3 regions of the Aeromonas salmonicida genome follow, and region 2 is predicted to be linked to each of the others. Evidence: predicted binding sites of a transcription regulator. Region 2 holds the regulator's gene; each other region holds the start of a gene.
What was found. Region 2 encodes LexA, which represses DNA repair genes until DNA is damaged. Its sites were predicted from a motif close to ANCTGTNTNNNNANACAGNT; they were not measured.

Region 1 (9,812 bases), 650 kb from region 2:
CCGCCGTGACCAGCCATACCTGGTTGCCTTCCCAGTGCGGGCCCATGGTGTTAAGCATCACCCGACGCTCCACATCCTTCTTGCCGACGAAGGGGAGCAGTGCGCCCACCCCCATATCGAAACCGTCGGTGATGGCGAAGCCGATCAGCAAGACGCCAACCAGTACCCACCAGACCAGACGCAACATTTCGTAATCAAACATGGGTTACTCTCCTTATACCTTGCTCTGTTCGAAGTGGTACTTGCCCGTCTTCAGGCTGCTTGGGCCCAGACGCGCATACTTGAACATCAGGTACATCTCGATGATCAGCAGTACGGTATAGAACAGGAAGATCCCGATCAGGGAGAACCAGATCTCGGACGCAGGCACGTTGGATGCAGAGAGCGAGGTCGGCAGCACTTCGGCTATGGTCCAGGGTTGACGGCCATACTCGGCGACAAACCAGCCCGCCTCGATGGCGATCCAGGGCAGCGGGATACCCCACAGCAGGGCTTTGAGCAGCCACTTTCTCTCACCGATACGGTGACGAGCACTGTCATAGAAGGCCAGACCGATCAGTACCAGCATCAGCATGCCGCAGGCAACCATGATGCGGAAAGCGAAGAACAGCGGCAGAACCTGCGGGATGGAGTCATCCACGGCGGCCTTGATCTGTTCGTCGGTCGCGTCTGTCACATTGCTGGTGTAACGCTTGAGCAGCAGACCGTAGCCGAGATCCTGTTTCACTTCATCGAAGCGTGCCAGGGTATCTTCGGACTTGTCGCCGGATTGCAGCTTGGTCAGCAGATCGTAAGCGTTCATGCCGTTACGCACACGCAGCTCGTGCTCGCTCTTCAGATCCTTGAGGCCGGTCACCTGGCCGTCCAGAGAGCGAGTAGCAATGATGCCGAGCGCATAGGGGATCTTGATGGCGTAATCGGTACGCATCTCTTCCTGATTCGGAATGCCGAACAGGGTAAATGCAGCCGGTGCAGGTTCTGTGTCCCACTCGGCTTCGATGGCCGCCAACTTCACCTTCTGCACTTCACCTGTCTCGTAGCCGGACTCGTCACCCAGGATCAGCACAGAGAGGATGGAGGCCATACCGAAGGCCGCTGCGATGGCGAAGGAGCGACGGGCGAAGGCCACATCACGATTCTTCAGCAGGTAGTAAGAAGAGATGCCCAGCACGAACATGGCGCCCGTGGTGTAGCCAGCCGCGACCGTATGGACAAACTTGACCTGAGCGACCGGGTTGAAGACCAGCTCGGCGAAGCTCACCATCTCCATCCGCATGGACTCGAAGTTGAACTCGGCACCGACCGGATTCTGCATCCAGCCGTTGGCAACCAGGATCCAGAGGGCGGAAAGGTTGGTTCCCAGCGCCATCAACCAAGTTGCAGCCAGATGCTGACGCTTGGTCAGGCGGTCCCAACCAAAGAAGAACATGCCGACAAAGGTGGATTCCAGGAAGAACGCCATCAGCCCTTCGATGGCCAGCGGGGCCCCGAAGATATCACCGACATAGTGGGAGTAGTAGGCCCAGTTGGTACCGAACTGAAACTCCATGGTCAGCCCTGTGGTAACCCCGAGGGCGAAGTTAATACCAAACAACTTGCCCCAGAACTTGGTCATGTCCCGGTAGACAGTGTTGTTGGTCATCACATAGACAGATTCCATGATCGCCAGAATGAAGGCCATTCCGAGCGTCAGGGGCACAAACAGGAAGTGATAAAGGGCCGTCGCAGCAAATTGGAACCGCGATAGGTCTACCACATGCTCAGCAATCATGATGTTTCCTCACCGATTATTGGCACGGCTATTTTAAGTTTTAAGGACAAAGCTTCCGTTGGAAGTCCCCGAATGATCGGTCATGTTCCAGTTTGCACTGACGACCGGTTTCGACTGCTACCAGCATTAACAACAAGGCAATATCGAGGAACAAAAAAAGCTAATGTTTAACAATTGCAAAACAATCTGGCTTGCTTTATTCCTGCCCATAATGACCGGTGTTTTATATCACCTTTATTTGATTGAAATCAATGTAAAACCACCATGAATACATGCCTTTTAAAAGCATTTTCACGCTCAATTCCATTTAATTTGGAGAGCTGTGTCACAAAAAACTGAAAATCACAAATCATTGATTTAAATCAATTTTATTATCTCGATCAATAAGTGGCAGTTCTGTTAAAAAATGACTTCCAACGTGAATTTCATTATGTTTCCCCCGCCTGCCAACGCTGCCAACCAACTCAATTTAAAACCAGTAAAAACGCATTTTAATGCTAATTGAACAGACCAGATAAATGATTAGTTAATCTAATCTGACATGCTCAATTTTTCTTGTTTGTCCGAGTCAGACAGAGCCCCTACAATGCGCCTCGCAGTGAGGGCATCCCCTTGGATACAGGCCGGTCAATCCGGGTTCCCGGCACGTATTCGATGAACATTTCGAACCTGTCTATTGGAATTTAAGATGAAAAAGTTTGTTGCTAAAACCATCCGTTACTACAAGCTTTCGTTCGTTCAGCTCTATCAAATGAACCGACTCTGAGGCCTCGCGACGGCTCCTCTGTTTTTTCCGGTCTGTGTCCAGACGCACTCACTGTCTGTGAACATCCATCCTGAATTGTCTTTGCCCACCGCCTGTGCCGTGGGCTTTTTTATGTCCGGATAACAAAAAACCGCCCTTGATGGCGGTTTTTTGTTCAAACAGCTGTTTTCACCTTTCATCTGGCCGTTGCAGGCCAAAATGTGCATAAGCTCTTGGTGTCGCCATCCGCCCTCTGGGTGTACGTTGCAGGTAGCCCTGCTGGATCAAATAAGGTTCCAGTACATCCTCGATAGTATCTTTTTCTTCACCTATGGCAGCCGCCAGGTTATCGAGACCCACAGGGCCCCCCATAAACTTGTCTATGACAGCCAACAATAGCTTGCGGTCCATGAAGTCGAAACCTTCATTGTCCACGTCCAGCATGTCCATGGCACGGGCCGCTATGGGTCCATCGATCCGGCCATCAGACTTGACCTGAGCAAAGTCGCGCACCCGGCGCAACAAGCGGTTAGCAATACGCGGAGTACCGCGCGAGCGACGGGCCAACTCCAGGGCCCCGTCACCTGTCATCTCCAGCCCCAGACAGCGGGCACTGCGAGAGACGATATCGGTCAGATCCTTGACGTTGTAAAACTCCAGCCGCTGGACTATGCCGAAACGATCCCGCAGCGGGCTGGTCAGGGAACCGGCCCGGGTGGTGGCCCCGATCAGGGTAAAGGGTGGCAAGTCGAGCTTGATGGAGCGAGCGGCAGGGCCCTCCCCTATCATGATGTCGAGCTGGTAATCCTCCATCGCCGGATAGAGCACCTCCTCCACCACAGGGCTGAGACGGTGGATCTCATCGATGAACAAGACGTCGTTCGGTTCGAGGTTGGTGAGCAGGGCCGCCAGATCACCGGCTTTCTCCAGCACAGGGCCCGAGGTGGTCTTGATGTTGACCCCCATCTCGTTGGCGACTATGTTCGCAAGCGTTGTCTTGCCCAGACCCGGCGGGCCGAAGATCAACAGGTGATCGAGTGCCTCACCACGCTGGCGGGCCGCCTCGATGAAGATCTCCATCTGCTCGCAGACGGGATCCTGACCTGTGTAATCGGCCAGCATCTTTGGCCGTATGGCCCTATCGATGATCTCATCCTCACGCACGCCAGTGGCGGAAATGAGACGGTCCGCTTCAATCATTGCCTACCTCACACCAGACTACGCAGGGATTCACGGATGATATCTTCCACCGACATTCCCTCTTTGGCTATCTTGCTGACGATCTGGCTGGCCTGCTGCGGCTTGTAGCCAAGCGCCACCAGTGCACTGGCCGCCTCTTCGCTCGAATCCGGGGCACGCAGGACGCTCTCCCTGGCTGGCAGGCTGATCTCGGCCGGCGAGAAGAGATCGTGGCTGACCCAGCCTTTGAGCCTGTCCTTCATCTCCACCACCAGCCGCTCGGCGGTCTTCTTGCCCACGCCTGGCAACTTGATCAGGGAGCTTATCTCCTCACGCTCGACACTCAGCACAAACTGGGTAGCGGTCATGCCGGAGAGAATGGCCAGCGCCAGCTTGGGGCCGACGCCATTGGTTTTGATCAGCTCGCGAAACAGCGCCCGCTCCTGCTTGTGATTGAAGCCGTACAGCAGCTGGGCATCTTCACGCACCACGAAATGAGTGTGGATGGTCACTTCCTTGCCGATCTCGGGCAGATCATAGAAGCAGCTCATGGGCATCTGTACTTCATAACCCAGGCCCCCGACTTCCAGCAGCACCTCGGGGGGTTGTTTCTCAATGACTACGCCTCTCAAGCGACCAATCACGGCTCTCTCCTCGCCAAACCATCTATCTGTAAATTGGGTCATAGCATAAAGAATAACTGGATAAGTATCCAGCATAGGGCGGTGACGGATGACAGAGGATTCTCGGCATTCTGGCGCTTTCGGAGCCATGCTTGGATCGGATCTGGGCAGTAACTTTATTTTCCACCGGGAATGGCGAATCTTGGCCATTGATAGAACACTGAATTGGGTTTGTTCGGAACCAGGGAAGGTCCTGCATCATGAAAATTGTCACTACATCGAATCTTGGGCTGACTATCCTGCTCGGTTGCACACTGGGCATGGGCGCGATCGGCTGGTATGGCAGCCAGCGGCTGGCCGACTTGCTCTCCTATGTATTGGGCGCCGCCTGGCAAACCGCCGATGGCGCCATGGAGGGATCCATCGAGCTGGGCAACCAGTCTCTGTATATCCAGAAAATGCTCAGAGGCATGCCCCTCGACGAGCCCGAGCTGCAGCGAGCCAAACAGGCAGCCACCGAGGCCCTGCAACGGGTTGAGGAAGGCAAGCTCATCGATACGACGGCTATCAGTACCATGAACCAGCATGAGCAGACGTATCAGCAACAGCAGGAAAAACTGCTGACGCTCTACCGCACCTTTACCGGTATCGATCAGGCACTGCGCGCCAGTTCGGAGCGCATGTCACGCCTTTCAACCCAGCTGGAGGTGATCGGTGATGGCGCAGTCGAGAGCCTCACCCAGTCACCTGATCAGGCCATCAGCTGGAACGGCGGCCTCTCCACCCGCTGGCAGGCGGCTGACGGCGGCATGGAGGCCAACATAGGTTTCCTGCGTCAGCTCTATGCTCTGGAGAAGATGCAGAGTGAAGGCCCCACCCCCGCCATCCAGGCCGAACTGGCGGAGGCAAACCGCTTCTATCAGGAAGCGGTGGACGGCATGCTGGCGACCGGCCTGTTCGATGTGCCCGGTGAAGGGGAGTTTGCCGGCCAGTCGCTCTCCACTCAGTATCGCGCCCTGCTGGCCGACAGCACGCGGCTGACAAGTGAGTGGATCGCGGCCCTGACTGATTACCAGCGCCAGCTGGCTCTTTACGAGAGCAGTGCCGAACAACTCAAACAGGCGCTGGTCGAGGTCGAGGCCCAGGGCGATGCGACCGTCGAGGATCAGGTGAACCAGCTCAATACCATCATCGGCTATACCAAAAACCTGATCCTGGGCGGTCTGGTGCTGAGCCTGCTGATTGTCACTCTGTGTGGCTTCTGGCTGGTGCGCACCATAGTCAACCCCCTGCTGCAAGTTGACAAGCGCATGCAGGACATAGCCGCGGGCGACGGGGATCTCAACGCGCGCATCAACCTCAAGCGGGACGACGAGCTAGGTTCGCTAGCGGGCAGCGTGGATTGCTTCATCGAAAAGCTGCAAAAGATGATCAGCTCCACCATGGACAACAATCAGCACATCAGCGACCACGTGCACACCTCGGTCAACCGGGTCGAGGCCATCAGCCAGAGCAGCCGTCAGACCGCCGAACACGCCCAGGCGTTGCACCACGACAGCGAGCAGATGGTACAGGTCGCCACCTCCATCTCGGATAACTGCAGTCTGGCCGCGCAAAACGCCAATCAGGTCCGTCAGCTGACCACACAGAGCAGTCAGTATGTGGCCTCTGCCAGCGCAGGCATGCAGCGAGTGGTGGTGGAAGTAGGTGAATGTGCCAATGCCATCAATGCCCTCAAGGAGCAGGCCAGCCAGATTGGCCAGATCATCTCCACCATCAGCAGTATCTCGGAGCAGACCAACCTGCTGGCCCTCAACGCCGCCATCGAGGCAGCCCGGGCCGGCGAAATGGGCCGGGGCTTTGCCGTGGTGGCGGACGAGGTACGTACCCTGGCCAACCGCACCGCCGCTTCCAGCGCCGAGATAACCGAGGTGATCAACAGCATTCAGCAGCAGACCGAGAAGGCTTATCTGATGATGCAACGCAACCTGAAAACCGTGGAATCGGGGATGGAAGACTCCGACAACACCAAGCAGATCCTGTTCAAGGTGGAGGAAGCCATCGACCATCTGGCCGACATGGTGCAGCAGGTGGCGGATGCCACAGGTCAGCTCTCCCACACCCTGAGCCACACCTCGGACAAGGTCTCCGGCATCAGCCTGCAGGCCCAGACAGGGGAGCAGGAGGCGCAGGAGTGCCTGCAGCTTGCCTCCTCCCTCCATCAGGCCAGCCTGCTGCAACAGCGACTGCTGTCGCAATTTCGGGTCTGACACGGGCGGGGGCCCCGCCCCCGCTTTCTCCCGCTGCGCTAAATTTAGCCCTTGGGCCACAGGGCCCTCCCTGTTAAAATTCCGCTCTTGAATTTATCCAGGGCCCCGCGGCCCGTCTTATCTAAGGTCACGAGCGATGCGTACCAGCCAATACCTGCTTTCCACTCTCAAGGAAACCCCGTCCGACGCCGAAGTCGTCAGTCATCAGCTGATGCTGCGCGCCGGCATGATCCGCAAACTGGCCTCCGGCATGTATGCCTGGCTGCCGTCCGGCCTGCGGGTACTGAAAAAGATCGAGAACATTGTTCGCGAAGAGATGAACAATGCTGGCGCCATCGAAGTCTCCATGCCGGTGGTACAACCCGCCGAGCTGTGGCAGGAGTCCGGCCGCTGGGACGACTACGGCCCCGAGCTGTGCCGCCTGACCGACCGCCACAACCGCCCCTTCGTGCTGGGTCCGACCCACGAAGAGGTGATCACCTCCCTGGTCCGTTACGAAGTGAACAGCTACAAGCAGCTGCCGCTCAACCTCTACCAGATCCAGACCAAGTTCCGCGATGAAGTGCGTCCCCGTTTCGGGGTGATGCGCGGTCGCGAGTTCCTGATGAAGGACGCCTACTCCTTCCACATCGACAAGGCCTCGCTGATCGAGACCTACGAGCGGATGCACGCCGCCTACTGCGCCGCTTTTACCCGCATGGGGCTGAACTTCCGTCCTGTACAGGCCGATACCGGCTCCATCGGCGGCACCGGCTCTCACGAATTCCAGGTACTGGCCGAGAGCGGTGAAGATTTAATTGCCTTCTCCGATACCTCAGATTACGCCGCCAACATAGAGATGGCTGAAGCGCTGGCACCCGTTGGCGCGCGTCCTGCCGCCACCGCAGCACTGAGCAAGGTGGCCACTCCGAATGTCCACACCATCGACGACGTCGCTGCTTTCCTGAGCGTGGCACCGACCGCCATCGCCAAGACCCTGCTGGTACTGGCCGAAGCAGACGAGCACGGCAAGCAGGCCGTCATCGCCCTGGTGCTGCGTGGCGATCACGAGCTGAACGAGATCAAGGCCGAGAAGCTCCCGGGTGTTGCCAACCCGCTGACCTTCGCCAACGACGAGCAGATCAAGGCTGCCGCCGGTTGCGATGCGGGCTCCATCGGTCCGGTCGGCTTTGCTGGTCGCATCATTGCCGATCGCAGCGCCGCCCATCTGGCGGACTTTGTCTGCGGCGCCAACGAAACCGGCTTCCACCTGACCGGTGCCAACTGGGATCGCGATATCGCCACCTTTGACGTTGCCGACCTGCGCAACGTGGTGGAAGGCGACCCGAGCCCGTGCGGCCAGGGCAAGCTGCTGCTCAAGCGCGGTATCGAAGTGGGCCATATCTTCCAGCTGGGTACCAAGTACTCCGAAGCCATGAAGGCGAGCGTGCTGAACGAGGGCGGCAAGTCCGTCACCATGGAGATGGGTTGCTACGGTATCGGGGTCTCTCGTCTGGTGGCGGCTGCCATCGAGCAGAACAACGACCAGTACGGCATCATCTGGCCGGACGCCATAGCCCCGTTCGAAGTGGCCATCGTGCCGATGAACATGCACAAATCCGAGCGCGTGGCCGAGCAGGCACAACAGTTCTACGCCGAGCTGAAAGCCGCCGGTGTGGACGTGCTGTTCGATGACCGCAAGGAGCGCCCAGGCGTGATGTTCGCCGACATGGAGCTGCTGGGTGTGCCACACGCCATCGTCATCGGCGATCGCGGTCTGGACAACGGCGTGGTGGAATACAAGTGCCGCCGCTCAGGCGAGAAGCAGGAAGTGGCGATCACAGAGATCATTGCCATGCTCAAGGCCAAGCTGGGTCGTTAATCCCACGCTGCCACTGCTGGTATAAAAAAGCGCGCCAATCGGCGCGCTTTTTGTTTTCTGCTGAGCCTGACAGGCCGAAGGGCCATCAGATCCCCCTACGACTCAGGCGCGCAGGGCCGTCATCAGCTGGGTGACGACGCCATCGAGCAGGGCGCGGTCGGGGCGGCACTGGGCGAAGGTGACCAGCCCCTGGATATTGATCAGCAGGAAGGCGGTCAGAGTCGGGATGTCGCGGTCGGCCATCAGCTCCCCGCGCTGCTGGGCGAGAGTCAGGATCTGCGCCAGATCGGCGTCCAGCTCGGCATAGATAGCCTTGAGCCGCAGGTGCAGCTCTTCGTCCTGCTCCGCCAGCTCCATCAGGGTACGCGTCACCAGACAGGTGCCGCACAGGGCATCGTTCACTATCTGGCTGAGGTAGGCCTGTACCCCCGCCAGCGGGCTCTGGCCGGCAAAGAAACCACGGCGCAGCGCGCTTTTTTCCTGCACATAGTGATCGACCGCCGCCAGCAGCAGGCCGCGTTTGTTGCCAAACGCCGCGTAGAGGCTGCCCGGATGCAACCCGGTCGCCGCCACCAGCTCCTGCATGGTGGTCTTGGCGTAACCCTTGGCCCGAAATGCCTCCATGGCATTTCGCAAGACGTCGTCCCGGTTGAACTCGGCGCTGCGCATGGTTTCTCCGTTGAAAAAGCGATCATCGGCGCAGAGCCGATGAGGGGGAACAAAAAGGGCGGCAAGTTTACCCCAGCTGGCAGGCAAGACCAACCCATGTTGAATGCTCGTTCAAAAAAGACTTGCACACAAAACAAAAAACGTCTTGAATGCACGTTCAAGAATCAATCCCTCAGGACAGACGATCATGAATACCCTGTTTCAGCCCTATCGCCTCAACGACACCCTCACCCTCGCGAATCGCTTCATGATGGCACCGCTCACCCGTTGCATGGCCGGTCCGGGCCTGGTGCCCACCGAACAGATGGCCGCCTATTACGCCCGTCGTGCCGATATCGGCCTCATCATCTCCGAAGCCACCATCATTCGCCCGGATGGCCAGGGCTATCCCAATACCCCCGGACTCTACAGCCCGGAGCAGATCGAAGGCTGGAAAAAGGTCACCAGCGCCGTACACGCCAATGGCGGCAAAATCTTCGCCCAACTGTGGCACGTGGGTCGCCTCTCCCATCCTTTCTTCCATCATGGCGAAGTACTGGCACCGTCTGCCGTCGCCCATGAGGGGACTGTGCCACGCATGCGCGAGCTGGAGTATCAGGTGCCCCGTCCCCTGACAGTGGCCGAGATAGGCCAGCTGGCAGAGGATTACGCCCTGGCCGCTGCCAACGCCATTGAAGCAGGTTTTGACGGGGTG
Region 2 (9,812 bases):
GCAGGGCGACAGCAACGAGCTGGCACGGATAGAGTCGGAGATTGGGCGGCTGGACAAGCTGATAGGCGACCTGCTCGACCTGTCACGGGTACAGCAGCATGTGGAGGCACCCGTGGTGATGCCGTTGGCCGAACTGCTGGAGCCCATGCTGGACGACGCCATGTTCGAGGCCAACCAGAGCGGCAAGCAACTCCGGCTGCCGCCACTGCCGACCGAGTCGATCAGGATGTGGCCCGAGCTGCTGGCACGGGCGCTGGAAAATCCCCTGCGCAACGCACTCAAGTACGCTCACAAGTTCATCAAACTGGATTGGTATCGGGAAGGAAGGGAGTGGGTCATCACCATCCGTGATGACGGCCCGGGTGTGCCGGTGGCGCAACAGGAGCAGCTGTTTCTGCCCTTCTTTCGGGTGGATGATGCCCGCAACGCCAAGACCGGCGGCACCGGGCTGGGGCTGGCCATCGCCTCGGAGGCAATCCAGCGCCATGGCGGCACCATTCGCGCCAGTTGCAATCAGCCCACCGGGCTGACTATCACCATACGTCTGCCTATTGGCTGAGCCATCTCTTTTCATCCAGGCGGGCGCTGGGTATGCTGGCGCCCTTTTCCGCCCCATCTCGGCCCGCATCAGGATCCCGCCATGCTCGATATCGTGCTCTACCAACCGGAAATCCCGCCCAACACAGGCAACATCATCCGCCTCTGCGCCAACACAGGCTACCGGCTGCATCTGATAGAACCGCTGGGGTTCGAGTGGGATGACAAGCGGGTGAAGCGGGCCGGGCTCGATTATCACGAGTTTGCCGAGGTGAAACGCTGGCCGAGCTATGAGGCATTTCTGGCTGCCGTTGCTCCCGAGCGGGTATTTGCCTGCACCACCAAGGGCAGTACCGCCCATTCTGCAGCGCAGTTCGCGCCCGGTGATGCCCTGCTGTTCGGCCCGGAGAGCCGAGGTCTGCCACTGGAGATCATAGAGAGCCTGCCGTTCGAACAGCGGCTGCGCATCCCCATGTTGCCCCAGAGCCGCAGCATGAATCTCTCCAATGCGGTGGCGGTATTCGTATACGAGAGCTGGCGCCAGCTAGGTTATGAGGGTTCGCTCTGAACCTGGCTCACCCCATGGGGTGAATGCAACAGGCGGCCATCACGTTCCAGTTGCCAGCACAGATACCCCAGCGTCAGACCTCGGCCCGCCATCAGGGCGCCCATGGCGGCCCACAAGGCGGCAACGCCCCAGCCCTGACAGAGCCACCAGACCGGGAAGAAGCCGCAAAACGCCGCTACCAGCATGCTGTTACGCATCTCCCTGGCACGGGTAGCGCCAATGAAGACCCCATCCAGCAGGAAGCACCAGACCGCCAGTAACGGCATCAGGATCAGCCAGGGCAACTGGCGGTTTGCCTCGGCGATCACCGCCGGTATGTCGGTAATATGTGCGATGAGCTGGCTGCCGCCCGCCGCAAACAGCAGGCTGAAACCAATCGCTATGATCAGCGCCCAGCCAAGGTTCAAGACAATGGCTTCGCGCAGCGCCTGCCGATCCCGCCGGCCGATGGCGCGGCCCACCATGGCCTCCACCGCATAGGCAAAGCCATCCATCCCGTAGGAGATGAGCATCAGAAAGTTGAGCAGCACCGCATTGGCGGCCACTGCCACATCCCCCAAACGCGCGCCCTGCAAGGTCATGAAGGCAAAGCAGAGCTGCAGGCAGAGGGAGCGGATGAAGATATCCCGATTCAGGCTGAGCAATCTCAACAGCGCGGGCCACTGACGCCAGCGTTGCCAGGCCCCCTGCCACACCTCGGGCGAGAGGCGGCGCAGATGGCGGCTCACCAGCCAGAGCCCGACCCCCAGGGCGCTGTAATCTGCCAGCAGAGAGGCGGCGGCCACGCCTTTCACCTGCCAGCCCAGCCCCAGTACGAACCAGGTATCCAGCGCCATGTTGATCAGGTTGGTGAAGATCAGCAACAGCATGGGGCTGCGGGCATCCTGCATGCCCAGCAACCAGCCCATGATCACCAGATTGCAGAGCGCCGCAGGCGCACTCCAGATCCGTACCGACACATACTCGCTGGCATAAATCTGCACCTCGGCTGACCCGCCACTGAGTGCAATTAGCCCGGGCAGCAGGGGCAGCAGCAAGAGCAAGAGCAGCACGCCCAGCCCGACGGCGAGACCGAGCGCCCGCGCCAGGGTGTCGAGCTGGCCATCTGGACTACCGGCGCCATGAGCCTGGGCGGTCAGCCCTGTGGTGGACATGCGCAAGAAGCCGAGCAGCCAGAAGATGAGATTGATGAGGGTAGCCCCGACCGAGACGCCTCCCAAAAACCAGGCCTGACCGAGCTGGCCTATCACCCAGGTATCCACCAGCCCCAGCAATGGGGTAGTGATATTGGAGAGCACCATGGGCAATGCCAGGGCAAACACGGCCCCATGGCGCCGCCTGTCTGTCAACCAGGACGGGATCAGCATGAGAGCAGCCACTCATCCGGCATCATTCGCCCTCCAGTCGCACGATTTTGGCGAAATCGGAGACCAGGGTTTCCATGACCACGTGGGGTACTCGCCCCTCGCTCATCTGGGGGCGGAACACGGCTTCCAGCTTGCCTTCCGGATTGATCAGCACTATGGAGGCGGAGTGGTCGATCAGGTAATCCTTCTCTCCCTGTTCGGCAATGGAGTAGATGAGGCCCAGGTTTCGCACAAACGGGAACAACTTCTCGTGGGGGCCGGTTGCCGCCTTGAACTCGGGATGGAAGAAAGCGGTATAGGTCTTGAGGCGAGTGATGTCATCGCGCTGCGGATCCGCCGAAATGAACACCACCTGGCTGTCCGGTGCAATCTTCTTCAGCGCCGGATAGACGGAGCGCAGATCCGCCAGCGTGGTCGGGCAGATATCCGGGCAGAAGGTATAGCCGACAAACAGAAAGGTCCAGTGCCCCACCAGACTGGCTGGAACGAAGGGCTGCCCCTCCTCGTCGGTAAAGGCAAACGGATTGATGTCCCGCCCCGCCGGATAATAGTCGGCCTGCTCGGGCAGGGAGGGCCGGCTCCAGTGGAATGCAGCCATCATGCCCCCGACCAGCAGCAGGAACAGCAAGGGATAACGCGGTTTAACCATAACAACAGACCTTTTCACTGCGACATGCCCGCAGAGTGGGCACGAATGGATGGCCCATTGTAACCCAGCCCATCGCGCTCCGGGTTATCCCTTGCACCGGATGCCGCTTGGGTCAAAAGAGGCTCCCATCACCACTGGTCAGCCGGGCTGGGCCATAAAACAACAGCCCCACCATCAAGGTGGGGCTGTGAGACAAGGGCCAGGAAACATCAGGGTTGTTGTCTGCGGCGCTCATGGGCGCGCTTTGTCAGGGCACGCAGCGGTATGACGGGAGCCGTCCAGGGAAGATCCGTTTGTCCCGTGTCGCTATGACGGTGAAACAGCCGCACCAGGCGGACTATCTTGTCTTTGGGGCAGCCAAGCCAGACAGTCCAGCAGGCCCCCTTGTGATGTACCCAGAGAGCATAGAAACGGGTCATCCGGTTACCCTTGATGAAACGGGTGATGGAAGAAGCGGGCGATGCCAGACCCGGATCCCATGGCGAGCTTGAAGCCATACCTGTCCTCCTTGACCAACAGGTCACGCCGGTCGGCATCGACAGCCCCCTTGGGTGGCCAGATCGATGACTGCCGCGTGTCGACTGCGCAGGTGTGCCTTTATCCTCCAGACGGCAGATGCCGCCGGTGCAATGCTGGCCACCCTCCCTTCTATCCCGCGAACGCCTCCATCAACTGGGCTGGTAGCGCCGTTGCTGTCCGGCGCGCCGCATGAGGCTGTTGTTATGCATCCCTGCTGACCTTGGTTCCTGCCACCTGCCAAGTGGGAGAGGATCGTCTTGTCGAGCATTCGGGGCAGATCAAGCAAGTGACTGCCTTAGCCAAGGATATATCTGAAATGAGGCGGATGCGGACGGGCGCGACAGACAAAAATCACGGGTATCAGGATCTGATTGAAATCATGGGGAAAGGGGTACAGAAGCGAGACGGCCTCCCGAGGGAGGCCGCGCTGTTACATCCAGTCGGCGTTGCGGATTACGCCGACGGCCAGTCCCTCTATGGTGAGTTGCTGGCAGGAGAGATCAACGGCGATGGGTTCAAGCTCTTCATTTTCAGGCAGCAGCCACACCTGGCTGCCCTTGCGCTGGAAGCGCTTGACGGTGACGTCTTCGTCGAGACGTGCTACCACCACCTGGCCGTTGCGCACTTCCTGGGTTTTGTGGACAGCCAGCAGATCGCCATCCAGGATGCCGATGTTCTTCATGCTCATGCCTTGCACCCGCAGCAGGAAATCTGCCCGCGGATGGAACAGGGCAGGATCCACCTGATAGTGGCTCTCGATATGCTCCTGAGCCAGTATGGGTTCACCGGCCGCGACCTTGCCGATCAGAGGCAGGCCGGTCTCTTCCAGCACAGCTTCCTCTTCAATCAGCAGGCGGATGCCACGAGAGGTCCCCGGCATGATCTCGATGACCCCTTTTTTGGCCAGGGCCTTCAGATGTTCTTCGGCCGCATTGGCCGACTTGAAACCAAGCTTCTGGGCAATCTCGGCACGAGTCGGCGGCATGCCGGTCTCGCTCATATTCACCTTGATCAGTTCCAGCACTTCGGCCTGGCGTGGGGTAAGGGGTTTCATAACATTGGCACCTGTTTTTTTATACAGCACACTGGCAGTATATACAGTGCAGTGGCCAAGGCAAGGCGCGGCTGACATTTGTCGCGGCCAACCCCTTATTTGCCATGGTTTTACGGCTGTGCAGCCGACTCATCGTACCTCTCGGCGACAAGCCGCCGGTGATTTGTTATGCTCACGCCGCATTTTTTTGGAGAGCAGACGCACATGTCCCTTGGACAGAAGATTTCCAGAGCCATCTTGCAATGGCCGGTCAGTGGCTTGGTCAATCACAAGAGCCTGCCGGAAAATCCCATCACAGAGCTCAAGCTGGATCCGGCCAGACCCATAGTCTATGCCCTGAAAACCAGCTCGATCACCGATCTGATGACGCTGCAACAGTGCTGCGAGGATCTCGGCCTGCCCGGCCCCTTCACCCCGTTGGAGCTGAACGGCCAGTTGCTGCCGCGCTACGTCTGTCTGGACCGTCCGCCTCCCCTGTTTGGCAAGCGCAGCAAGCCGCTGCCTTTCTTGCAGGAATTCCACCAGCTGCTGGATTTGCACAAGCAGGATCCGGCACTGGATATCCAGGTAGTGCCTGTCACCCTGTTCTGGGGCCGCGCCCCCGGCCGGGAAGGGGAAGAGGCCTCCGGCTGGAACATCATCAGCAGCCTGGCACCGAACCGCCTCAAAAAGGCACTGATCGTGATCCTCAAGGGCCGCGAGAACCTGGTGCGCTTCTCCCCGCCGCTCTCCCTGCGTCAGATGGCCGACAAGCACGGCACCGACGAGGCTATCGCCCACAAACTGGCGCGGGTGGCCCGCACCCACTTCAGCCGCCAGCAGCTGGCGGCCACCGGCCCCAAGCTGCCGAACCGCAACCTGCTGTTCAGGCAGTTGCTGGATTCCAGCGTCATCCAGCAGGCCATAGAAGAGGAGGCCCAGCGCGAGGGCATCAGCCTGGAGAAAGCGCAAAAGCGCGCCCACGGTTACATGGACGAGATCGCTTCCGATTTCTCCTACCGGCTGATCCGCCTCAGTGAAAGCTTCCTCGGCTGGCTGTGGAACAAGCTCTATCGCGGCCTCTCGGTCAACGGCGCCGAGAAGGTACGCCAGCTGGCGCAAGAAGGGCACGAGATCGTCTATATGCCCTGCCATCGCAGCCACATGGACTACCTGCTGCTCTCCTACGTCATCTACCACCAGGGGATGGTGCCGCCCCACATAGCGGCGGGCATCAACCTCAACTTCTGGCCGGCGGGCCCCATCTTCCGTCATGGCGGCGCCTTCTTCATCCGCCGCACCTTCAAGGGCAACCCGCTCTACAGCACTGTATTTCGCGAATACCTCAACCTGCTGTTTGCCAAGGGCTATTCGGTGGAGTTCTTTACCGAGGGTGGGCGCTCCCGCACCGGTCGTCTGCTGCCACCCAAAACCGGCATGCTGGCAATGACACTGCAGGCCATGATGCGCGGGCTGGACAGACCCGTGACCCTGGTGCCCGTCTATCTGGGCTACGAGCACGTGATGGAGGTGAACACCTATCACAACGAGCTCAAGGGCAGCCGCAAGGAGAAAGAGAGCTTCCTGCAGGTGCTCGGCATACTGCGCAAGCTGCGCAACTATGGCCGCGGCTTCGTCAACTTCGGCGAACCCCTGACCCTCAACAGCTACCTCAATGAACATGTGCCCGAGTGGAAGGACCACATAGGTCAGGAGGAGCGCCCCGAGTGGATGGCACCCACAGTCACCCGGCTGGCCGAGCTGCTGATGACCCGCATCAACGCTGCCGCCGCCGTCAACGGCCTGACCCTGAGCGCGCTGGCACTGCTGGCCGCCGAACGCCACGCCCTGACTCGCGATGAACTGCAGGCACAGCTCAACACCTATCTGGACCTGCTCAAGCAGGTGCCCTACAGCCCCCAGAGCACGATTCCGGCTGAGGATGCCAAGACACTGCTGGATCAGGCGATGGAGCTCAACAAGTTCGAGGTGAGCGAGGACAAACTGGGCCAGATCATCAGCCTGGACCGCTATCAGGCGATCCTGCTGACCTACTACCGCAACAACATACTGCACCTGTTTGCATTGCCATCCCTGGTGGCCGCGCTGATCGAACGTTGTGAGGGGATATCCCGCGGCGAGATCGTCGCCCGCTGCATCGACATCTATCCGCTGCTCAAGACGGAGCTGTTCCTCCACTACGAAGAGGATGAGCTGCCGGAGCTGGTCGATGCCCTGCTGGCCGAACTGCAACGCCAGCAACTGGTCGAGGCACGGGATGGCGGCTTCTGGGTCAATCCTGGCAACCAGATGCGCCTGCTGCTGCTGGCCGAGAGCATTCAGGAGACGCTGCAACGCTACGCCATAGTGTTGACCCGGGTGCTGGCCCAGCCCTATGTCGAGGCGGAGCAGCTGGAGGCGGACGGCCTGATGATGGCGGAGCGCCTCGGCACCCTGCACGGCATCAATGCTCCCGAGTTCTTCGACCAGAAGCTGTTCAGCACCCTGATCCACACCCTGCGCAAGGAGGGCTACCTCTCTCCCGAGTGCAAACCGGATCTGGGCCGCTTCCAGGCGCTGGCCGACAACATAGTGCCGCTGCTGAGCAACAAGATCCGCCGCACCATACAGGCGGGCAACCGGCTCTGACAGAGACCGGAAACAAAGAAGGCCGCATGATGCGGCCTTCTTTTTATCCTGACATGCGTCACGGCAACAGGTAGTTGAGCACCAGGCCGATGAATACCAGCGCCCCCGCATAGTTGTTGTTTAGAAACGCCTGGAAGCAGGCCTCCCGCTGCCGCTCCCGGATCAGCCACTGTTGGTAGACAAACAGGGCCGCAGCCCCCAACAGCCCCCAGTAATACCAAGCCCCCAGCCCCATCAACTGGCCTACCGCCAGCAGGATAAGCAGGGTGGCCAGCTGCAACACGCCGATGATCCGCTTGTCGTGGCGACCAAACAGAATCGCGCTCGATTTCAAGCCGAGCTTGAGGTCATCATCCCTGTCCACCATGGCGTACTGGGTGTCGTAGGCGATGGTCCACAGCAGATTGGCGAGAAATACCAGCCAGGCCACCAGTGGCAAGGCGTTGGCCTGAGCCGCATAGGCCATGGGAATGGACCAGGAGAAGGCCATGCCGAGCACCAGTTGCGGGATCGGAATATAGCGCTTCATGAAGGGGTAGCAGACCGCCAGCAGCAAGGCCGCGAACGACAGCGCTATGGTGAGGGAGTTCATGGTCAGTACCAGCGCGAACGAGATGAGCGCCAGCACGGCGAACAGCGCCAGCACCTCCCGCGGCTTGACCTTGCCCATGGGCAGTGGCCGACCGGCGGTACGTTTCACATGGCCATCGAAGTTGCGATCCGCGTAGTCGTTGATGACACAACCGGCCGAGCGCATCAGAAACACGCCCACCACAAACACCAGCAGGGTCCAGAGATCCGGCAGGCCGCCGGCCGCCAGCCAGAGCGCCCACAGGGTCGGCCACAGCAGCAGCAGGGTCCCGATAGGCTTGTCAATGCGGGCCAGCTGCACATAGGCCAGTCCCCGCTCCTTGGTTAACAGATTCACTCCAGCTCCTTGTTGCATGACAGAGAGGGCAAGAAGAGTTCATGGACCAACAGTGGCCATTGCCCCAGAAACAGACGGGAACGACGTCCCCAGACGGTGGCGGCCGGGCACCAGGGATTGCTCGCAATCTCGAAACAGGCCAGTTGCAGGTGATCGCGGCGGGCAGGCTCGTCACCGAAAATACGCTCGCCCAAGGGCTGCTCACCCAGCTCGCGCAGCCCGCTCTCTTGCAGGGCGGCTTCGGCAAACAGGGTCCAGCCCAGCACAGCCGGCCCCCGATCGCCGTGCAGTATCACCTCGCGGCACAAGCCCATGGGTTGCTCGGCGGCCACCAGCTGCTGTTCATCGGCGCAGAGGGTGACACTGCGATTGCCCAGCAGCTGCACCGAGAAGTGGCGATTGTGGTGACGCAGACGCCGGGTCATGGAATCGGCCTCCAGCAACCAGGGCCGCAATGCCTCGGGCAGCTCGCACTCTGCGGGAACCCGCCACGGCGCTAGCTGGATAAGGGGAACAGTCAACTCGGACTTCACGGCTTCACCATCCGGAGATTTACGTTATCAGGTTAAAATCCGGTTTATTATCCGTAAATCATTCGAGAATTGTAAGAACATCCGTGCTTGACGGCCCCGATGGCAACATCAAAAATGGGGTACCTGCCGCTGATGAGCCATCTATATGAAGATCTTCAAAATTCTGCTGCTGTTGTTACTGAGCTGTGGCTCCCTGCATGTGCAGGCCTCGTCCGAAGAGGAGCCGCCGGCAGAGGGCGCCGAGGCGGCTGCCAAGCCCGGCTTTTCCTACCACGCTCTCGATCCCGACATCATCACCAACTACCTGAGCGATGGCAAAACCCTCGGCTATATCCGGGTCACGGTCGAGCTGATGGCTGAAAACGAGGGCGATCTCAAGCTGCTGGAGCAGCACGACCCCCTGATCCGCGACGCCATCATACGTCTGATGGGCAGTAAGACCGCCGATCAGATAAAGTCCCTGGTGAACCGCGAAGAGCTGCGCAAGGAGTGCCTGACCCAGGTCAACGAGCTGCTGGTGAAAGAAACCGGCAAGAAGGCGGTACGCGAGCTCATCTTCACCAAGTTCCTCTACCAGTAACAGATACAAGCCTTAAGCGAGGGCCACGCCAAGGTGGCCCAGTCGCTGTTTTCGAAATGAAAATTGATTACACTAGGCCCCCACCGAGTTGTCGAGGTAGTCGTTATGGGCAACAAAACCCTGTGTGAATGGCGCCGCAGCGAGATCCCCACCGATCTCAAGACACTGCGCAAAATCGTGCGCAAACCCAAGTTTGTCTGTGGCAAGTGTGCTCGTAGCGCCAATGACAAAAGCTATCTGTGTCAGCCGCTGCGGTTGAAAGAGGAGTAAGACTGCACATCCCCACCACGTGAGCGGCTATTGATCGGTCCAGCCCTGGCGCCCCTGCTCGAACAATCTGCGCGCCTGCCCGTCATTGGGGCAAACCCCACGGTATTCACTGCCGGAACGCCCGGCCAGATAGAGGTGTTCAGGCCGGCAATACCAGGCCAGTCCCTTCTGGCGTCCCT
Region 3 (9,812 bases), 2.4 Mb from region 2:
TCGCCCGCCAGCATCACCGACATCATGCCCATGATCAGCACGATGGAGAGGAGCCAGCGTGGTGGCGCAGCCATCTGCAACTGGTTGACCATGAAGCTTTCGACCGTGTTGGTGATACCGACACCGTAGATCAGCACTATGGGGTAGATGGCAAAGAAGTAGAGCAGGGTGATTAATTTACCGGCGCCCACCCCGAAATGCTCTTCCACCACTTGTGTGATGTCGGCATTGGGTTGCTTGGACGAAAGTACAAAACGGGCGAGGCCACGGTGGGCCAGATAGGTCATGGGGCCGACCAGCAGCGCCATGACCACCAGTGGCCAGAAGCCACCCATGCCAGCGTTGATGGGCAGGAACAGGATACCCGCGCCGACGGCAGTGCCGAACAGGCTGATAACCCAGCTAGTGTCTTGTTTGCTCCAACCGCGAGATTGGATTGAGCTCGTTCCTTGCGCCTGTGAGGCTGCAACTTCCTGTGCGCCTATGACTGTATTAGACATGTGTCTCACCCCGAATGTGTGTTTTTTGTTGAGTCGGCGCAAGGATACGGTTTTTCTAATCAAAAATGTTGATCAAATTCACCTTTGTGAGGGATAAACCCTCACTCTTTTATGGAAATGTGATCGAAAGAATAAAAAATCAATTTTTTTTTATAAACCTATACGTTAGTTTATTGTTAACGCGCAAATATTGCACTGGAATATGTTTGCAAAATGTTACGTGGCAAGTTGGCGAGATAGCTGGCGGATCATGCTGGCAGTCGCCCCCCAGATGAAGTGATCCTGCCAAGGTATCCAGTAGATGGTGTGTAGCTGATCGGCCCTTGGAATGGTCAGGGCTATGTGGTGGCGTGGGTCCAGCAGATGATGGAGTGGTACTTCAAAGGCCTGAGCCACTTCATCCTGGCTCAAGGTGAGTTGATAATCGGCGGCAACCAGCCCCAGCACGGGTAGCACATCGTATTGGGAAATGGTGTTGAGCGGGGCCAGGGTACCGATGATCTGGACCTGAGCCGGTATGATGCCCAGCTCTTCCCAGGTTTCCCGCAATGCCGTGTGGATCAGGTTGTGATCGTCCGGATCTTGCCGCCCGCCAGGAAAGCTAATCTGTCCCGCGTGATGACGCAGGTGTACGCTGCGGCGGGTCAGCAGCAGTTGCAAGCCGTCGGCCCGCTCAACCAGCGGCAGCAAGACGGCGGCAGGTTTGAGCCCTGCCACCGTCAGTCGATGGGCGGGGGCAGGGCGTTGCAGTAAAAAGCGGGTCAGCAGTTCGGCGCGGTCCATCTTGTTTATTCTCTCGAATCGTCTTTCAATCCTGCGCTTGGGTCTCTTTCATGGTCACTCCGTTATCCATTCTGTCAACTTCTCAACTTCTCAACTTATCGGCTTTTCAGCGTCTCCAGCAACGGCAGTATGCGGGCCACCTTGTCATAGGTTTCCTGATATTCACTGTCCACATCGGAGTCGGCAATGATTCCCCCCCCGGCCCAGCAGTGTAGTTGGCCGTCTGCCGCAATCAGAGTGCGAATGCAGATGCTGGTGTCCATCCGACCATGCTGGCTCAGATAGCCGATGCTGCCACAGTAAGCGTTGCGGCGCTGGGGCTCCAGTTCCTCAATGATCTCCATGGCCCTGATCTTGGGGGCGCCGGTGATGGAACCGCCCGGGAAACAGGCGCGCAGCAGATCCACCGCCTGCCAGCGGTTATCCAGCTCGCCGTGGATGGTGGACACCAGATGATGCACCGCCGGGAACGACTCCACGGCAAACAGGCTGGGCACGCTGACGGAGCCAGGACGGCTCACCCTGCCGATATCGTTGCGCAGCAGATCCACGATCATCAGATTCTCTGATCTGTCCTTGTCGGCGCCAGCCAGTTCGAGGGCGCTGGCCTGATCTTGCTGCGGATCGGCGAGTCGGGGGCGGGTACCCTTGATGGGCTTGGTTTCGATATGGCGATCATCAAGCAGCAGAAACCGCTCGGGGGAGAGGCTTAGAATGGCGCTCTGTGGCAGGCGAACAAAGGCCGAAAACGGAGCCCGGTTGGCGCGGGACAACACCTGATAAGCCTGCCATTCCTCGCCGCAATAGGCGGCGCTGAAGCGCTGGGTCAGGTTGATTTGATAACAGTCCCCGGCACTCAGGTAAGCCTGTACCCGCGCAAATTTCTCGCCGTACTCGGCGCGGCTCATGTTGCTGCGCCACTCGCTCTGCAGGGCGAATGGCGGTGTTGGCATCTCGTGCTGCGCGGCCAGCCACTGCAGTCGGCGATGGAGGCCTGCTTCATCGCCCCAATGCACCAGCTGCCAGGCGCCGCTTGCTACGTTGCGCAGCAGGGCCCAGTCATAGATGCCGACTGCCATGTCCGGGACTGACACATCCTGTGCGGCCAGTGTCGGCAATCGCTCGAAGCAACGGCCAAGATCATAGCCAAACAGCCCGAGGGCGCCGCCAATAAAGGGCAATTCGTCACAGTGCGGTGCTTTCTCACCCAGCAGATCCCGTTGCCATTGTGCCAGCAGGGTCAGGGGATCCGTGTCAAATGACAGACACTGTTCGCCCCGGGTTATCCAGGTCAGTGGTCCCTCTGTCTGCAGGGTTGCCAGCGGGTCGGCGCTGATGATGTCAAAGCGGTTGTCCGCTCCCAGCGGGCCGGCCGATTCGAGCAACATGGCCCAGGGCTGATGATGCAGACGGGCAAACAACGCATGCAGCGCTGTCTGGTGATCAAAGTGGTGGATATGAAGACTTGGTTTCATTTTTTGTTACACAGGCAACAGTTTGCACCCTGCTCCCTAGCCGGTATGGGGGGGCAAGCGTATCATAGGCATCGGAATTTTTAGAACAAACACGCCGTTGTCTATCGGGCCGACAGGCATATTGCCTGACATTATGACACCGAAGCACGGCTCATATGGAAGCCCTTGCTCTGCCACCACGACGGAGACAAGGACCAGTGAGGATGATATGAGCATCATTAAAAAACAGGATTTTATCGATTCCGTCGCCGACGCCCTGCAGTACATCTCCTACTATCACCCCCTTGATTTCGTCCATGCTGCCAAGGCTGCCTATGACCGTGAGGTCAACCCGGCCGCCAAGGATGCCCTGGCCCAGATCCTGATCAACTCCCGCATGTCAGCCGAAGGGCATCGTCCCCTGTGCCAGGATACCGGTATCGTTACCTGCTTCGTCAAGATAGGCATGCAGGTGCAGTGGGACAGCGACATGACGGTGCAGGAGATGGTGGATGAGGGGACGCGCCGTGCCTACACCAATCCGGACAACCCGCTGCGCGCCTCCGTGCTGGCCGACCCGGCCGGCAGCCGCAAGAACACCAAGGATAACGCCCCTGCTGTCGTGCATATCGACATGATCCCGGGCAACAAGGTGGAAGTGAGCATAGCGGCCAAGGGCGGCGGCTCCGAGAACAAATCCAAGATGGTGATGCTCAACCCATCCGATGATGTCGTCGAGTGGGTACTGAAAACAGTGCCGACCATGGGCGCCGGCTGGTGCCCGCCCGGCATGCTGGGCATCGGCATTGGTGGCACCGCCGAGAAGGCGGCCGTGCTGGCCAAGGAAGCCTTGATGGAGCACATCGACATTCAGGAGCTGATCGCCCGTGGTCCCAAGACCACCGAAGAGAAGCTGCGGGTCGAACTCTATGACAAGGTCAACAAGCTCGGGATCGGTGCCCAGGGTCTGGGCGGCCTCACCACAGTGCTGGACGTGAAGGTCAAGAGTGCCCCGACCCATGCCGCCTCCAAGCCGGTGGTGATGATCCCCAACTGTGCGGCCACCCGCCATGTCCACTTCGAGCTGGATGGCTCGGGGCCGGCCGAGTTGACCCCGCCGAAACTGGCCGATTGGCCGGAGATCACCCGCGAAGCCGGGGCCAATGTGCGCCGTGTCAATGTTGACGGTATCACCAAGGCGGAGCTTGCCAGCTGGAAGAGCGGCGACACAGTACTCCTCTCCGGCAAGATCCTTACCGGTCGCGATGCAGCCCACAAGCGCATTGCCGACATGTTGAAAAATGGCGAGGGTCTGCCGGAAGGGGTAGATTTCACCAACCGTTTCATCTATTACGTTGGTCCGGTCGATGCAGTTCGTGACGAAGTGGTTGGCCCTGCCGGCCCCACGACGTCCACCCGAATGGACAAGTTCACCGACATGATGCTGGGGGAAACCGGTCTCATCGGCATGATCGGCAAGTCAGAGCGTGGCCCCAAAACTGTCGAGAGTATCAAGCAGCATAAAGCCGTTTATCTGATGGCCGTAGGGGGCGCAGCCTACCTGGTCGCCAAGGCGATCAAGAAGTCGCGGGTGGTGGCTTTTGCCGACTTGGGTATGGAAGCCATCTACGAGTTCGAGGTGGAGGATATGCCAGTGACGGTGGCTGTCGATTCTCAAGGCAACAATATCCACGAAACAGGCCCGGCCTACTGGTCGGCCAAGATTGCCGAGCTGGATGGCAAGCTCTCCTGATCGTCGTGTTGAGCCAGGGCCAAGGATATTCGCATCATTCCTGTGGGGTGGCACGAGCAAACGACCAGGCCGTCTGTGACATTGGGTGACAGCGTAAAAAGGCGACCTTAGGGTCGCCTTTTTCTATCGTCCCGCAGGTTGGCATTGGTACTGGCGCAGGTGCACAGACCAGACGGGTCACTTCTGCTTGATCACTCTTCTAGGGCCCTTTTCTTGCGCTCTTGCCTGATCCCTTCTCCCCTTGTTCCATTTCTTCACGGCGATTTCGAGTCTCCAGGCTGTTCTGGACCATCAGTGGTTGAGATAGACATCCTGTCCGCCGTAGGCCAGCGGGCCGCTGTGCACGGGCAGTAGTTTTCCTGCAGGCTCGAAAAAGCGGGTCAGCACCCCGAAGCGTTGCCCCAGTTTGCTCAGCTTGACGCGATCCAGCGAAACCTGTGCAGGCAGCCAGGTCAAGACTGCTGCGCAGTGACCATTGCCCAGACTCTGCTCCAGCATTAGCTGCCAGTTCTTGATCTTGGGGCTGTGCACCACCAGCACCCGAGCGGGGTTGATCCCCTGAGCCTGCAGCTGTTTGGCCACTGGCAGGCCTGGCGGGGCAATCAGCAGGATCCAGCCCGTGTCACCATGGCTCAGTCTCACCAGCTCGTCGAGCAATGGCCGCTCATCGCTGGCAGGTGCGGTGTGGCACGCTTCTTCCACCTTGCTTTGATGGCGGGTTGGCCAGGGATTGCTCATGCTGACAGACGCGGCGAAAGGGAGGTGACTCATGGGCTGGCTCATATGTTTGTCCTGTATGGATAACCATGCTGTATGTGTATACAGTAGTTGCAACTCAGGTCAGTGACAAGCCATTTATGGCCAAAAATGTGATCAAGCTGGCAGGGTATGAACTCATATCATTGATTGTAAAAGATATTTTATTTTTACCAGGGTGCTTGTTTTTTAGGCTATGGACAAAGAGGGAGGTGGCGCCCATGGTTATACAGTATCTGGATGAAGAGGAGAGATGAAGATGGACGTCAGTACCTTGCAACGGCTGGATGCCAATATCCTGCTCGGGATCATCAATGAGAAGTTGCGGCTGGAGTGTGATGGCCTGGAGGAACTACTGGCTTATTACGACATGACGGAGGATCAACTGGCGACCCGGTTAATGCAGATAGGCTATCACTACGACCCCATGAGCAATCAGTTCAAGGCCCATGGTTGAAGGGGAGTCGATCGTCATCATCGGGGAGCCAATCATGCTTTATGAACAGCGCACATTGAAATCGTTTTCAATGTACGCTGAATTTTCAGTTATTTTCATGGATTTTCAGTACTTGGCAATGATTGAAAACCTATTCACGGATTTATATTTGCATTTATTTGTTAACTTACTGATTTTAAATGAAATGAATGTTCCTGATTAATAAGTTTCAGGAAAGGGTTTTCAAGCTTGAACTGTCATTTTTATACGTTAAAGTGTGACTTGCGTTAACTTTTAAACCATCGGCTTTAGCTAGTATGCCCACGCCGGAACATATTCTGAGATAACAACAGCACCGGTCCCTGATGGGATAACAATTTTATTATTCTGTAACGAAGGAAATGGTTTATGGCTACCAAGAAGAAGACAGACCAGGATCTCCAACTGGATAAAGATCAGCTCAAGGCGAGTATCGTGCGTCACCTGCGTTCTACCTTGGGTACAAGCGAACAGAAAGCCTCGCCAGAAGCGTGGTGGAAAGCGACCGCAGCCGCCGTCAATGAACAGGTGTACGAGCGCCTGACCCGTACTCAGCAGACTCATTTCAAGAAAGATACTCGTGCGATTCATTATCTCTCTGCTGAATTCCTGATGGGGCGTTTGACCTCCAACAACCTGCACAACCTCTCCCTGTACAAAGTGTGTGAAGAGGCGTTGGGTGAACTCGGTCTGGAACTGACCGATTTGTGTGAACAAGAGCCGGACATGGCGCTCGGCAACGGTGGCCTTGGCCGCCTGGCTGCTTGCTTCATCGACTCCCTTGCCACCCTGAATTACCCGGCTGTCGGTTATGGCATCCATTACGAGCACGGCCTGTTCCGTCAGGAGATCCAGGATGGTCGTCAGATCGAACGCCCGGACTCCTGGCGTGAATATGGCAATCCCTGGGAGATCTGCCGCCCGGAATCCGTGCAGGAGATCCCGCTCTACGGCTATGTGGAAACCGTGTTCGGCGACAAGGGTGGCCTGAAGAAGGTATGGCACGCAGGTCGCAAGATCAAAGGGGTGCCTTGGGATATCCCTGTGGTGGGCTTTGGCGGTCACACCGTCAATATCCTGCGTCTGTGGGAATCCCGCGCCTCCGAGTTTTTCGACTGGGACGTGTTCAATGCCGGTGGTTACATCGATTCCCAGGCTGAAAAAGCCCAGGCCGAAACCATCTCCAAGGTGCTCTACCCGAATGATGAAACAGATGCGGGCAAAGAGCTGCGCCTGATCCAGCAGTACTTCTTCTGTGCCTGCTCCATCAAGGACATCATGCGCCGCTACAAGCGGGTGCATGGCAGCGACTTCAGCAATTTTGCCGCGCAAATTGCCATTCAGCTCAACGATACTCACCCGACCGTGGCTATCCCCGAGCTGATGCGGGTGCTGGTGGATGAGGAAGACTTGAACTGGGATGCCGCCTGGGCTATCTGCTATCGGGTCTTCTCCTACACCAACCACACACTGTTGCCGGAAGCGCTGGAGAAGTGGTCCGTCAGCCTGTTTGAGAAGGTGCTGCCCCGTCACCTGGAAGTCATTTACGAGATCAACGCCCGCTTCCTGAGCGATCTGGTCGAACCCAAGTGGCCAGGTAACGATGCCATCAAGGCCAAACTCTCCATCATTGAAGAAGGGGATGTACGCAAGGTGCGCATGGGCAACCTGTGCGTGATCGGTTCGTCCAAGGTGAACGGCGTGGCCGAGATCCACTCCAAGCTGGTGAAAGAGGATCTCTTCCCCGAGTTCGCCGAGCTGTGGCCAGAGAAGATGTGCAACGTCACCAACGGCGTGACGCCCCGTCGCTGGCTGCTGGCCTGCAACCCGGAGCTGGCCGAGCTCTATAACGAAGTGGTGGGCAAAGAGTGGCCGCTGCAGCTCGACAAGCTGCGCGCCGTCACCAAGTTTGCCGATGACAAGGCATTCCAGCAGCAGTTCATGACCATCAAGCGTCATAACAAGGAGAAACTGGTCAAGGTCATCAAGGCCGAAACCGGCATCGATGTGAGTGCCGAGGCGATCTTCGACGTCCAGATCAAGCGTCTGCACGAGTACAAGCGCCAACAGCTGAACCTCATCCATATCATGGCGCTCTACCGTCGTCTGCTGGCGAATCCTGACTATGACATGCACCCGCGCGTGTTCATCTTCGGCTCCAAGGCGGCGCCCGGTTACAAGCTGGCCAAGGACATCATCTACGCCATCAACAAGCTGGCGGAGCGGGTCAACAACGATGCTCGCATCCAGGGCAAGCTGAAAGTGGTGTTCATGCCGAACTACCGCGTGAGTCTGGCCGAGAAGCTGATCCCGGCGGCCGATGTCTCCGAGCAGATCTCCACTGCAGGTTACGAAGCCTCCGGTACCGGCAACATGAAGATGGCACTGAACGGCGCCATCACCATAGGCACGCTGGATGGGGCCAATATCGAGATCGCGGAAGAGGCGGGTGCCGAAAACTGCGCCATCTTCGGTCTGAACGTGGACGAGGTGAAGTCTCTGAAGGCGCGCGGCTACAACCCGTACGACTTCTACTATGCCAACTCCGAGCTCAAGGCCGTGCTGGATTGGTTCGACACTGATTACTTCACGCCGGGCCGTCCTGGCGAGCTGGCCTCCATCAAGCGCTCCTTGTTGGAAGGGGGCGATCCCTACCTGACCTTGGCCGATTTTGCTTCCTACTCCGATGCGCACAAGCTCATCGATACCTGGTACCGGGATCCAGCGCTGTGGGCGAAGAAGGCCATCATCAACTCGGCTACCATGGGCAAGTTCAACTCGGACCGTTCCATCCAGGACTACGTGGATCGGATCTGGAATCTGACGAGCTGCAACGTACAAGGTTGATAACCTCTTGATATGAAAAAGCCCTCGCAATGCGAGGGCTTTTTGTTTCAGGGCATTTGGGGATCAGAGAATGTCCCCGACAAAGTAGGCAAGCCCTGCCAGCAGCACGGTGAACACGACGTTCAGTGCCATACCGGCTTTCATCATCTCTTTCTGGCGGATATGACCACTGGCGAAGACGATGGCATTGGGTGGGGTGGCGACCGGCAGCATGAAAGCGCAGGAGGCACCTATGGCGATCAGCACCGCCATGACGATGGGGGATACGCCCAGCGCTTCAGCCACCCCGGCAAACAGCGGGATGAGCAGGGCTGCGGTGGCAGTGTTGGAGACCAGTTCGGTCAGGAATATCACGAATGCCGCCAGCATCAACAAGATGATGAAGATATTGGCATCGGCCAATACGGCTGACAGGTGGCTGGCCAGGAAGGCGCTGGTACCGGTCACCTTGAGGATGGCACTCAGGGTCAGACCGCCGCCAAACAACATCAGCACGCCCCAGTCGGTGTTCTGATTTATGTCATCCCAGCTGGCGACACGGCTGACAGCGATGGCGATGATGGCACCCATGGCGATCAGGGTATCAAGCTGAGGAATGCCGCCCAAGGCACTGGAGATGGGTTGCGAGCCGATCCAGAGTACGACTGTGGTCAGGAAGATAGCCAGTGTTACCTTGCGCTCGCGGGTCCAGTTGATGGTGACATCCTGGATCTCGACCCTGTGGTTGAGCTGCGGACGGGTCACCAGATAGAGCAAGGCAATGCCACAAGGCATCAGGATCAGCACCACAGGCACACCAAACTTCATCCAGTCGGTGAAGCCAATCCCCATCTGGGCGGCAGCGATGGCATTGGGTGGACTGCCGACCAGGGTGCCGATGCCACCAATGCTGGCGCTATAGGCGATACCCAACAGTACGAAGACGAAGGTGGCCCGTTCCTTCTTGCTGTCGAGCCGTGCCAGCATACCGATGGCCAGCGGCAGCATCATGGCGGTGGTGGCGGTATTGCTGATCCACATGGACATGGCCGCCGTGATGGTAAACAGCAATATTATCCCCCAGCCCAGATGACCGTTGGCCAGGTGCATCACCTTGCCTGCCATCAGGGTATCCAATCCCTGTTTGGAGAGGGCGGCTGCGAGGGCGAAACCACCAAAAAACAGGAACAGAATAGGGTTGGCAAAATCGGTGAGGGATTTGCTCATGTCAAGCACCCCGAGCACTGTGGCCAGCAGAGGTACCA

Region 1: the regulator LexA is predicted to act here: its motif matches at 4,394-4,413, upstream of ruvA (Holliday junction branch migration protein RuvA).
Region 3: the regulator LexA is predicted to act here: its motif matches at 5,298-5,317, upstream of ONZ54_RS12540 (DUF4250 domain-containing protein).

What each region holds. Positions count from the first base shown of each region.
Region 1 covers NZ_CP110645.1:760,816-770,627, reverse strand. The annotation lists gene cydB (cytochrome d ubiquinol oxidase subunit II) at 1-202, opposite strand, end outside; gene ONZ54_RS03750 (cytochrome ubiquinol oxidase subunit I) at 215-1,771, opposite strand; gene ruvB (Holliday junction branch migration DNA helicase RuvB) at 2,706-3,716, opposite strand; gene ruvA (Holliday junction branch migration protein RuvA) at 3,725-4,339, opposite strand; gene ONZ54_RS03735 (methyl-accepting chemotaxis protein) at 4,579-6,588, shown strand; gene ONZ54_RS03730 (proline--tRNA ligase) at 6,725-8,449, shown strand; gene ONZ54_RS03725 (TetR/AcrR family transcriptional regulator) at 8,552-9,118, opposite strand; gene ONZ54_RS03720 (alkene reductase) at 9,306-9,812, shown strand, end outside.
Region 2 covers NZ_CP110645.1:110,458-120,269, reverse strand. The annotation lists gene ONZ54_RS00580 (ATP-binding protein) at 1-559, shown strand, start outside; gene trmL (tRNA (uridine(34)/cytosine(34)/5-carboxymethylaminomethyluridine(34)-2'-O)-methyltransferase TrmL) at 641-1,105, shown strand; gene ONZ54_RS00570 (MATE family efflux transporter) at 1,087-2,472, opposite strand; gene ONZ54_RS00565 (SCO family protein) at 2,495-3,121, opposite strand; gene ONZ54_RS00560 (hypothetical protein) at 3,331-3,618, opposite strand; gene lexA (transcriptional repressor LexA) at 4,071-4,694, opposite strand; gene plsB (glycerol-3-phosphate 1-O-acyltransferase PlsB) at 4,899-7,322, shown strand; gene ubiA (4-hydroxybenzoate octaprenyltransferase) at 7,381-8,250, opposite strand; gene ONZ54_RS00540 (chorismate--pyruvate lyase family protein) at 8,247-8,783, opposite strand; gene ONZ54_RS00535 (flagellar basal body-associated FliL family protein) at 8,929-9,363, shown strand; gene ONZ54_RS00530 (hypothetical protein) at 9,469-9,633, shown strand; gene ONZ54_RS00525 (DUF2799 domain-containing protein) at 9,661-9,812, opposite strand, start outside.
Region 3 covers NZ_CP110645.1:2,624,732-2,634,543, reverse strand. The annotation lists gene ONZ54_RS12565 (serine/threonine transporter) at 1-500, opposite strand, end outside; gene ONZ54_RS12560 (CoA pyrophosphatase) at 717-1,283, opposite strand; gene pabB (aminodeoxychorismate synthase component I) at 1,379-2,671, opposite strand; gene ONZ54_RS12550 (fumarate hydratase) at 2,967-4,490, shown strand; gene ONZ54_RS12545 (cell division inhibitor SulA) at 4,782-5,273, opposite strand; gene ONZ54_RS12540 (DUF4250 domain-containing protein) at 5,506-5,703, shown strand; gene ONZ54_RS12535 (glycogen/starch/alpha-glucan phosphorylase) at 6,091-8,568, shown strand; gene ONZ54_RS12530 (SLC13 family permease) at 8,632-9,812, opposite strand, start outside.